One region of the Pseudarthrobacter sp. CC12 genome, then DNA from elsewhere that is predicted to be linked to it. Evidence: riboswitches for the same ligand, from Rfam matches in the RefSeq annotation. Region 1 holds a riboswitch; the other holds the start of a gene.
The links. Region 1 has a riboswitch for cyclic di-AMP ahead of PV772_RS15210 (NlpC/P60 family protein). Riboswitches for the same ligand answer to the same signal wherever they lie in the genome.
Positions count from the first base shown of each region.

Region 2: it holds a riboswitch for cyclic di-AMP, as region 1 does, so the genes downstream of both, PV772_RS22190 (NlpC/P60 family protein) here and PV772_RS15210 (NlpC/P60 family protein) in region 1, are expected to answer to the same signal.

Region 1 covers NZ_JARDJH010000022.1:67,474-73,065, reverse strand. Annotated here, with positions in the region: gene PV772_RS15220 (heavy metal translocating P-type ATPase) at 1-900, shown strand, start outside; partial or broken gene PV772_RS15215 (IS110 family transposase) at 918-1,967, opposite strand; gene PV772_RS15210 (NlpC/P60 family protein) at 2,310-3,074, opposite strand; cyclic di-AMP (ydaO/yuaA leader) riboswitch at 3,078-3,274, opposite strand; gene PV772_RS15205 (heavy-metal-associated domain-containing protein) at 3,518-3,832, shown strand; gene PV772_RS15200 (hypothetical protein) at 4,101-4,580, shown strand; gene PV772_RS15195 (DUF305 domain-containing protein) at 4,722-5,363, shown strand; gene PV772_RS15190 (F510_1955 family glycosylhydrolase) at 5,479-5,592, shown strand, end outside.
Region 2 covers NZ_JARDJH010000056.1:11,197-16,788, forward strand. Annotated here, with positions in the region: gene PV772_RS22170 (F510_1955 family glycosylhydrolase) at 1-121, opposite strand, end outside; gene PV772_RS22175 (DUF305 domain-containing protein) at 236-871, opposite strand; gene PV772_RS22180 (hypothetical protein) at 1,017-1,496, opposite strand; gene PV772_RS22185 (cation transporter) at 1,772-2,095, opposite strand; cyclic di-AMP (ydaO/yuaA leader) riboswitch at 2,337-2,533, shown strand; gene PV772_RS22190 (NlpC/P60 family protein) at 2,538-3,323, shown strand; gene PV772_RS22195 (heavy metal translocating P-type ATPase) at 3,401-5,592, opposite strand, start outside.

The sequences.
Region 1 (5,592 bases):
TCCGTCTCAGCTGTCCAGGCCCTGGGCGGGACCAGCGAGGATGAGCTGCTCGTCCTGGCCGGGGCCGTGGAGGCGGCCAGTGAACATCCCGTTGCGCACGCCATCGTGCGGGCAGCAAGAAGGGATGGGCCGCTTCCAGCAGTGGCGGGCTTTGACAGCGCACCCGGCGGGGGCGTGCGCGGGACGGTGAACGGCCGCGCCGTCGTCGTGGGGCGTGCCGGCTGGCTGCAGGAGAACGGTATTGATGGCCCCGCCGGTGGGGGGCAGTTGCTGCGGGCGCTGGAGGATTCTGGCGCGACAGTGATCTGGGTGGGTGTCGATGGGGAAGCTGCCGGTCTGGTCAGCCTCACCGACACGGTCAAACCCGGCTCTGCCGCCGCGATCGCCCGGTTGAAGGAGCTGGGGCTCCGTCCTGTTCTCCTGACCGGTGACAACGCTTCGGCGGCGTTAGCCGTGGCCGCCCAGGTGGGCATCCCGGCCCAGGATGTCCTGGCGGGGGTCCTGCCCGAAGGCAAGGTTGAGGCCGTGGGCCGACTGCAGAAGTCCGGGGCGACAGTGGCCATGGCCGGGGACGGTGTCAATGACGCCGCAGCCCTGGCCCAGGCGGATCTGGGCATCGCCATGGGCAGCGGCACGGACGTCGCCATCGCTGCGGCTGATTTGACGGTCATGGGAAGCGACCTGGGCCAGGTCGCGGAGGCCATCGAGCTGTCGCGCCGGACGCTGGCCACGATCAAGACCAACCTGTTCTGGGCGTTCTTCTACAACGCCGTCGGCATCCCGGTCGCCGCGCTGGGGCTGCTGAATCCGATGATCGCCGGCGCTGCGATGGCCGCCAGCTCGGTCCTGGTGGTCAGCAACTCGCTGCGGCTGCGCCGCTTCGGCAGCCGCACAAAATGACTCTTCTATGGGTTCTGTCAAGCCATGGTGGTTTGGAGTTGGCGGAAGATGGAGCGGCAGACGTAGCGTTTGAGGTTCCGGCGGATCTCACGGTTTGATTTGCCTGTTGCCCGGCTGCGGGCGACGTAGTCCTTGGTTGCGGTGTCGAAGCTCATTCGGGTGCGGACGATGACGTCGAAGGCGCGGTTGAGTTGGCGGTCGCCGGAGCGGTTGAGCCGGTGTCTGGTGGTGTGACCGGAGGACGCAGGGCGTGGCGCAACGCCGCCTAGGGCGGCAAAGGCCGCCTCTGAACGGATCCGGCCGTGATGGGAGTAGGCGCAAATGATGATCGCCCCTGTTACGGGACCGACTCCGGGTGTGGTTTGGAGTCCTGGAGCCAGTTCTTCGGTGAGCTGGGCCAAGGCCTTGTGATTTGCGGCGAGCTGGATCGTGAGGTCTTTGACGGCCGATGCCAGGCGTGTGGCTTCGGCACGTGCAATTCGAAGCATGGGGTCCACGACGTTGGAGCTGCGCCAGGCTGCGATGGTGCTGATCTGAGCATCACGCAGGGATGACCGGGCGTCGATTCCGAGGTCGGTGCCGCGGAGTAGGGCTGTGAGGGCGTTGCGGTTGGCTGTCGGTTGGTGATCCAGCAGGGACCGGGAGGCCAACAGGATCCTGATCGCTGCCCGGGTTCCGGCCGCGCGTGGTTCCATGACTTGCTCGCGGGGACGTCCAAGGACGGAGCGGGCAGCGGCTTCGGCGTCGATGGGATCGGACTTGCCGGTCAGGGCCCGTGACGAGCGTGCCGGTGGCCTGACTTCGCCCACGTCGATGCCGACCGCCAGCAGTGCTTGAGTGAGTTGGGCGCCATAGGAGGATGTGCCTTCGACCGCTGCGAGTACTCTTTCCCCGCCGGTGCGGCGCCGGATCCAGGTGATAGCTCAGTCCATTCCCGCGGAGGTGGCTGGGAACACCGCGGTGTCGACCACGGCACCGATTGCGCAGTGAACGGCTGTGAATGTGTGGGTGCGGGCGTGGGTGTCGACTCCGACGACGAACTCGAATTCCTCTGCGATGATCGCCATAGTGTGCTCTCCTCTTCTCATTAACCCGGTTAGGTGACAGGAGCCTGCCTGGGTCGCTTGGAGATGCATCTGTAACGGGTCACACCCAACTGGTGGACAGTCTTCTGATCAGGTCATCCGCGCGGGCAGGCCGTGCCCGGAGAATGGTGCGGACAAGTCATTTTCAAGACACCGCCTGAGCGGGTCGGATGTACCCTGAGTCACACGCCGTCCTCCGGGACCAGCCTGCCAGCCAACCTCGGGCCGGCACCTGACCATTACAGTGATTCCCGCTATGCCACGGGATGCTGAAGGCCGGCGATTCACTGCCCCCAAGGCAGTGAATCGCCGGCCTTCAGTGGTTTATTTGCCAGCGCGGACGAAGGTGACGGCGCCCTTGGAAGTCATCCACGTCAGCGGGTGCACGGCCGTTTCGTTCTTGCCGTTCAGGCCCGAACTGAGGACCTGACCGTTGCCGACGTAGATCCCGACGTGGCCGGGCTGCATGACCATGTCACCGGGCTGAGGATCGGTCACCACCGTGCCGTAGTTCATGAACTGCATCGGGCCAAGGTCTCCCACCGGGATCCCTGCGGCGTTAAGGGCGTTTTCCACCAGCCGCGTGCAGTCCTGGATCATGCCGATCTGGGCGTAGGCGGAGGAAACCATAATAGCGTTGATGCCCCCGGCTGCCGGTGCCGCGACCGGGGCTGCAGCGGCCGGAGCGACGGTAATCTGCGCCTTCGGTTTCGCGGCCGGGGCAGGTGCCGTCGACGCTTTGGGGGTCTCCGCCACGACCGGCTTGGGTGCCTCCACCACCGGGGCAGGGATGGTCTCTACCGCGGGACGTTCGTAAGAGATCTGGACCGTGGAGTCCGCGGTGAGCGGCGCCTGGACCTGGCCCGCAACTTCCAACGTCGAGGCCGGCTCCGCATCACGCTGGGGTGGGGCCTCGGCTGCCTGCGCGGCAATACCGCTGGTCAGGACAAGGCCGGAAGCAGCCGCAATAACAGCTGCCTGGCGGCCTGCGACACCGGCGTTGCCGGCAACAGATTTGGACAGGACCCCAAGGGCACTGGTCTGGACAGGGACCGCACGATGGCGGCCATGACTTTTGCGCATGGGCATGAAAAGGCCTCTCCCACTGCCTGCGAGGTTAGCTGTCGGATTCGGATGGGAGACACCCGGCCGGCCGGTACACGCATGGCACCAGGCGCGACTTCACCCCAAGACCTGCCCGAAGCAGGTCGCTGTTGGTTTCCCCGTCTCTGCCGGACGAAAGTTGCGAACGGATCCCGGGCAGCGGCAGAGTTAGGCAAGTCTGCTCGAGAGTGCCGCATTCGGAGAAACCGGCACGACTTAGACCGTACTTCACTCCGGCATCAGTTGTCACATTTGAATAACAGGAGACGTAGATCACAGCTATATCTACTTCTGCCCAATACCCCCTCCCGGTATAGTTTCTGTTGTTGTCAGTGAAGTGGTATGTCCCGGCCGGCGCCCAGCGTCTGGCTTTCACAGCCGTTCAATCCCAGCGCCCATTGGTCCTTCGTCAAGGAATGGAAACTGACATGTGTGAAACTGAAATCCGTACCCAGCTGCCGCTTGCCGCGGCGTCGGGGTGCAGCTGCTGCTCGGCTGAAGCCGCCCTTGCCCCCACCGCAGCCAACGGTACCGGTACCGTTGAATTCGCTGTGGACGGCTTGACCTGCGGGCATTGCGTGCAGACGGTCGAGAAGGCAGTCTCTGCCCTTGATGGGGTGGAATCTGCCTCCGTTGACCTCGTCCCTGGCGGCCGCTCCCGCCTGCGGGTGCGAGGTATGGCTGACGCGGCAGCGATGCGGGAGGCTGTGACGGCCGCGGGGTACACCTTGGCCAGCAGTTAACATCCGCATTTCTCCGGCGCCCATCCTCCGGGGCCTTGCGCTTCCCAGGAGAGGTCCCACGGCCAGCGTATACAGCCCGCTGGCCCGCGGGCGAGGGCGGCCTTAGCGCCTGAAACCAGGCGTCACAGATAATCCGGAGCACTCCGCTGCCGTGAGGGACGGTGAAACGGAATGCCGCCCGGGCGCGTTGACCAGTAGGAGACCTGCAGGAACACCCTGCCGGTTACCCTTGTATTGAAAGAACCTGTACCGAAAAGGAGGAAGTGTCGTGACCGCAGTACACCGTCGTCGTCTCACCGCCTTCTTCCTGCGGGCCGGGTTCCTGACTGCGGCACTGGCCATCATTTTTGGCATTTTCGGCATGCATGTGATGATCGGCGCCCACGACATGCCCTCAGGCCCCGCCATGTCAATGTCAGGCTTGAGGGGGACGATGCAGCTGCAAACCACGCCGGCCAGCCATACCCAGGCTATCGGGATGTCAGCAGGCGTGGCTTCCAGTGATCCGGCGGCCACGGGTTCCTCCTCCTCCTCCTCTTCCTGTGCCCCTGCAGGGCCGTGCACCAAGATGTCAGCCGGTGGAGGGGCCTGTGTCCTGGCCCCGGGAACCACGACTCTCTCCGCCCCCTTGCCTGGGCCAGCGCCCTATGAGCTGCCCGATTTTGGTGCAGCCGCCGTGCTCGGCAGCACGTATGCCTACTCACCGGCCAGCGCCTCCCCCGGTGATCTCTGTATCAGCCGGACGTAAATCACTCCTCTGCGCCGTGCCTTTCACCGGCGCATACTCCAGCCATCGGCCCGCATGAAACAAGCCGGACCCCGCACGGTCCGCTGCATGCCAGCCCACGGGCGCACTTGCGCCGCTGATACTTTGAGGACCCTGATTTTGATGAAAAAAACTTTGACACTTTCTGCTGCCGCCATCGCCGCGGCCATCGCCCTGGCCGGCTGCTCGACCGGGTCGGGATCTGGCGGCTCTGAGAGCGGCGGCATGTCCGGGATGAACCACGGAAGCTCCGGGATGTCATCCACCGCCGCCCCCGCAAGCTCAGCGGCGGCTGCGGCTGCCTTCAATGATGCGGACACGATGTTCGCGCAGATGATGATCCCGCACCACACCCAGGCCGTGGCCATGAGCGACATGATGCTCAAGAAGCAGGGTATCCCTGCCGCCGTAACTGACCTGGCCGCCAAGGTCAAGGCAGCCCAGGGCCCGGAAATCGACAAGATGACCGGGTGGCTTCAAAGCTGGGGCCAGCCCACAGCCATGCCCACCGGTACGGCTTCAGCGCACAGCATGGAGGGGATGATGGGCGCCGATGACACGGCCAAGCTCGAAGCCGCCCAGGGCGCCGAGGCCGCCAAGCTGTTCCTTACCCAGATGATCGCCCACCATGAAGGTGCCGTCATGATGGCCAGGACCGAAACCACGGATGGCAAGAACACTGATGCGGTACAGCTCAGCAAGGACATCGTCAGCTCCCAGGAAGCCGAGATCCAGGAAATGAAGGACCTGCTGGCCACTCTGTAGTCAGCGCCCCAACGGGTGCCGGCTCTCTTCCCCCTGGGGGGCCGGCACCTCCCCTGTCACCCTTCCCGGTTACCCTGGTCCGCCCGGTTGGCCGGTCCGTCCTTTGGAGTTTCCCGTGCCCCTACACTTTTCACGCCATCGCCGGCCTGCCGCTGCCCTCGCCGCCGCCGGCGCCCTGCTGTTGACCCTGTCAGCCTGTTCCCCTGGCACAGCCAGCGCGCCCGATGCC
Region 2 (5,592 bases), on a different contig from region 1:
CACCTGGTGCGCCGGAGGGGTCCGACGATCCTGGGGAGCAGGCGGACAGGGTCAACAGCAGGGCGCCGGCCGCGGCGAGGGCAGCGGCAGGCCGGGGAAGGGATGAAAAGGGCAGGGACACGGGAAACTCCAAAGGACGGACCGGCCAACCGGGCGGACCACGGTAACCGGGAAGGGTGACAGGGGAGGTGCCGGCCCCCAGGGGGAAGAGGGCCGGCACCCGTTGGGGCGCTGACTACAGGGTGGCCAGCAGGTCCTTCATTTCCTGGATCTCGGCTTCCTGGGAGCTGACAATGTCCTTGCCGAGCTGGACCGCGTCAGTGTTCTTGCCATCCGTGGTTTCGGTCCTGGCCATCATGACGGCGCCCTCGTGGTGGGCGATCATCTGGGTAAGGAACAGCTTGGCGGCCTCGACGCCCTGGGCGGCTTCGAGCTTGGCCATGTCATCGGCGCTCATCATCCCCTCCATGCTGTGCGAAGAAGCAGCACCGGTGGGCATCGTTGTGGGCTGGCCCCAGGTTTGCAGCCAGCCGGTCATTTTTCCGATTTCCGGGCCCTGGGCCGCCTTGACCTTGGTGGCCAGGTCGGTTACGGCGGCAGGGATACCCTGCTTTTTGAGCACCATGTCGCTCATGGCCACGGCCTGGGTGTGGTGCGGGATCATCATCTGCGCGAACATCGTGTCCGCATCATTGAAGCCAGCCGCCGCTGAGCTTGCGGGGGCGGCGGTGGATGACATCCCGGAGCTGCCGTGGTTCATCCCGGACATCCCGCCGCTCTCAGAGCCACCAGATCCCGACCCAGTCGAGCAGCCGGCCAGGGCGAGGGCCGCGGCGATGGCCGCAGCAGAAAATGTCAAAGTTCTTTTCATCAAAATCAGGGTCCTCAAAGTATCAGCAGCGCGAGTGCGCCCGTGTGCTGGCATGCAGCGGCGGACCCGTGCGGGCCCGGCCTGTGTCATACACGCCGATGGCTGGAGTGCGCGCCGGTGAAAAAGCATGGCGCCGAGGAGTGATTTACGTCCGGCTGATACAGAGATCACCGGGGGAGGCGCTGCCCGGTGAGTAGGAATACGTGCTGCCGAGCACGGCGGCGGCACCAAAATCAGGCAGCTCATAGGGCGCCGGCCCCGGCAACGGAGCCGAGAGAGTCGTGGTTCCCGGGGCCAGGACACAGGCCCCTCCACCGGCTGACATCTCGGTGCACGGCCCTGCCGGGGCACAGGAAGAAGAAGAGGAGGAGGAACCCGTGGCGACGGGATCACTGGAGGCCACGCCTACTGACATCCCCATGGCCTGGGCATGGCTGGCCGGCATTGTTTGCAGCTGCGTCGTCCCCCCCGACCCTGCCATTGACATGGCGGGCCCTGAGGGCATGTCGTGGGCGCCGGTCATCACATGCATACCGAAAATGCCTGCAATAATGGCCAGCGCCGCAGTCAGGAACCCCGCCCGCAGGAAGAAGGCGGTGAGACGACGACGGTGTGTTGCGGTCACGCCTCCTCCCTCCTTTTTCGTGCAGGTACTCTCAAGCAAGGGTACCGGCAGGGTGTTCCTGCCGGTCCCGTCCTTGTGGTTCAACGCGCCCGGGTGGCATTCCGTTGCACCGTTCCTCACGGCGGCGGCCAGGGATCCGGGTGATCCGTGACGCTTGGTTCAGGCGCACGGCCCGCCCGGCCTGTGGGCAAGCGGGCCACATCCTCGCGGAGGGCCGCCTGCTCCCGGAAGCACAATGCCCCGCGGAGACGAGGGACTTCGGGGAAGTGCAGACGCTAACTGCTGGCCAGGGTGTACCCGGCTGAGGTGACAGCCTCCCGCATCGCTGCTGCGTCAGCTGCGCCTCGCACCAGCAGGCGGGAACGGCCGCCCGGGACAAGGTCCACGGAGGCGGACTCCACCCCATCGAGGGCAGAAACGGCGTTCTCAACCGTCTGTACGCAATGCCCGCAGGTCAAGCCGTCCACAGCGAATTCGACGGTACCGGTACCGGTGGCTGCGGTGGGGGCAGAAGAGGCTCCGGCCGAGCAGCAGCTGCATCCTGATGACGATGCCGATGAGGCAAGCGGCAGCTGGGTACGGTTTTCAGTTCCACACATGTCAGTTTCCATTCCTTGACGAAGGGCTAATGGGCGCTGGGGTTGAACGGCTGTGAGAGGCCGCGCGGAGCGCCGGCCGGGACATACCACTTCACTGACAACAAGCAATACTATACCGGGAGGGGGTATTACGAGGAAGGGGGTGCTACTGTGATCCGCATCTCCCGTTATTCAAATGTGACAAAGAATGCTGGAGTGAAGTACGGTCTAAGCCGTGCCGGTTTCTCCAATGCGGCACTTCCGGCCAGACTTGCCTAACTCTGCCGCTGCCCGGGATCCGTTCGCAACTTTCGTCCGGCAGAGACGGGGAACCCAACAGTGGCCTGCTGCAGGCAGGTCTTGGGGTGAAGCCGTGCCCGGTGCCTTTTCGTGCCGGTCCGGCCGGGTGTCTCCCATCCGAATCCGACAGCTAACCCCGCAGGCAGTGGGAGAGGCCTCTTTCATGCCCATGCGCAAAACTCACGGCCGCCACCGCGCGGTCCCCGTCCAGACCAGCACCCTTGCGGTCCTGTCCAAGTCAGTCGCCGGCAACGCCGGTGTCGCAGGCCGCCAGGCAGCTGTCATAGCCGCGGCATCCGGCCTTGTCCTGACCAGCGGCATCGCCGCCCAGGCAGCCGAAGCCCCGACCCAGCGCAACGCTGAGCCGGCCTCCACGCAGGAAGTCGCCAGCCAGGTCCTGGCGCCGCTCAGCGCCGATGCCAGGGTCCAGATCTCCTTCGAACGTCCGGCTGTGAAGACCACTGCGGCCCCGGTCGTGGAGGCACCCAAGCCGGTCGCGGTTGAGGCGCCCAGGGCGGTCATTCCCGCCGGGCATGCCGCCGTGAAAACGCAGGCCGCCGCCCCAGCTAAGGCCCAGATAACGATCACGCCTGCTGCTGCCGCTCCCGTGGCCGCACCGGCCGCGGGCGGCATCAACGCCATCATGGTGTCCTCCGCGTACGCCCAGATCGGCATGATTCAGGACTGCACCCGCTTGGTGGAAAACGCCCTCAACGCTGCAGGGATCCCCGTCGGAGACCTCGGCCCGATGCAGTTTCTGAACTACGGCACCGTGGTCAACGATCCCCAGCCCGGTGACATGGTCATGCAGCCGGGCCACGTCGGGATCTATGTCGGCAACGGTCAGGTCCTTAGCTCCGGCTTGAACGGCAGGAACGAAACCGCCGTACACCCGCTGACCTGGATGACCGCCAAGGGCGCGGTCACCTTCGTCCGCCCCGGCAAATAAACCACTGAAGGCCGGTGATTCACTGCCTTGGGGGCAGTGAATCACCGGCCTTCAGCATCCCCGCCGAAAGCGTGGGGCTACATTTTACGCGGCCGTCCAAAGCGGCGCAGCCGCAGTGAATTGCTGACCACCAGAACCGAGCTGGCAGCCATCGCAGCCCCGGCGATCATCGGGTTCAACAGCCCCATTGCGGCGACAGGAATCCCGACAGCGTTGTAGAAAAACGCCCAAAACAGATTGGACTTAATCGTCGCCAGCGTGCGGCGGGAGAGCTCAATGGCTTGTGCAACCTGCCCCAGGTCACTGCCCATGACCGTCAGATCTGCCGCGGCGATCGCGACGTCCGTGCCACTGCCCATGGCGATGCCCAGATCAGACTGGGCCAGGGCCGCGGCGTCATTCACCCCGTCCCCGGCCATGGCCACTGTCGCCCCGGACTCCTGCAGCCGGCGCACGGCCTCAATCTTGCCTTCGGGCAGGACCCCCGCCATCACATCTTCGACCGGGATGCCCACCCGGGCAGCAACGGTCAGCGCCGCCGACGCGTTATCCCCGGTCAGAAGAACGGGACGGAGCCCCAGCTCCTTCAATCGGGCGATCGCGGCGGCAGAGCCGGGCTTGACCGTGTCGGTGAGACTGATCAAGCCGCCAGCTTCCCCGTCGACACCTACCCAGATCACCGTGGCCCCGGATTCCTCCAGCGCCTTCAGCATCTGCCCGCCGCCGACAGGGCCGTCAATGCCGTTGTCCCGCAGCCATCCTTCCCGCCCGACGACCACAGCACGGCCGTTCACCGTGCCGCGCACGCCCCCGCCCGGCGCACTGTCAAAGTCCGTCACCGCCTGCAGCGGGCCGTTCGTCCTTGCAGCCCGGGCAATGGCATGGGCGATGGGATGTTCGCTGGCCGCCTCCACCGCCCCGGCCAGGGCGAGCAGTTCATTCCCGCTGGCTTCGCCGAGGCTTTGGACAGCTGAAACCGACAGCTTGCCGCTGGTAACCGTTCCGGTCTTGTCCAGCACGATGGTGTCCACCGTCCTGGTGTCTTCCAAAACCTGCGGTCCCTTGATCAGGATGCCCAGTTGCGCACCCCGCCCCGTCCCGGTCAGTAGCGCCGTCGGGGTGGCAAGACCCAACGCGCACGGGCACGCAATGACCAGCACGGCTACCGCGGCCGTGAAGGCCGCCTGCACATCACCGGTGCTCAGAAGCCATCCCGCGAAGGTTACTGCGGAGATGCCCAGGACCACCGGGACGAAGACCGCGCTGATCCGGTCGGCCAGCCGGGCGATGGCCGCCTTGCCGCTTTGGGCCCGGCTGACGAGTTTGCCCATCTGGGCAAGGGTCGTCTCACTGCCCACACGGGTGGCCTTGACCAGCAGCCGGCCGTTCGCGTTGATCGTCGCCCCGATCACGGTGTCATCCACGCCAACTTCGACCGGCAGCGATTCGCCCGTGATCAAGGAAGCATCGACAGCGCTCTGGCCCTCCACAACGTACCCGTCGGTGGGGATCTTTTCCCCCGGACGGACGAGAAAGACATCGCCGGGGACGAGCAGATCAACCGGGACCTGGGACTCCACCCCGTCTCGGATAAGTGTGGCTTCCTTGGCTCCAAGATTCAGCAGCGCTCGAAGGGCATTGCCTGCCCGCTGCTTGGCGTTCGCTTCCAGATACCTGCCCAGCAACAGGAAAGTTGTCACCACCGCTGCGACTTCGAAGTACAGGGCATGGCCACTCATGTCCATGGCGGGGTGCTGCGTCAACACGGGATCGGCAAAGAGCTGCCACGCCGAAAACAGGAAGGCGGCACTGACCCCGATGGACACCAGCGTGTCCATCGTGGAGGCCAGGTGCCGGGCGTTGATGGCCGCCGCGCGGTGGAAGGGCCACGCGGCCCAGCTGACCACAGGGGCGCTGAGGGCAAATGCAACCCAGCCCCAGTGCGGGAACTGTGCGGCGGGAACCATGGAGACCACCAGGACCGGCAGCGTGAAAAGAGCTGCAACCAGGAGCCTGGGCCGCAGGGTCCCGGCAACGGCCTTCGCCGCGGACCCCTGATCATCACCGCCCGCATCAGCAGGGTGAGCGGCCGCCGCATCCCGCCGTTGTTTTTCCGTCACTGCCCGATCAGCCTTGAGCGCGGCCGAATAGCCGGTGGCAGCCACGGTGTCGAGAATCTGCTGGTCCGAAATGCCCTCCGGGACACTGACCCGGGCCGATTCCAGCGGCAGGTTCACACTGGCGTCCACGCCCTCAAGCTTTCCCAGTT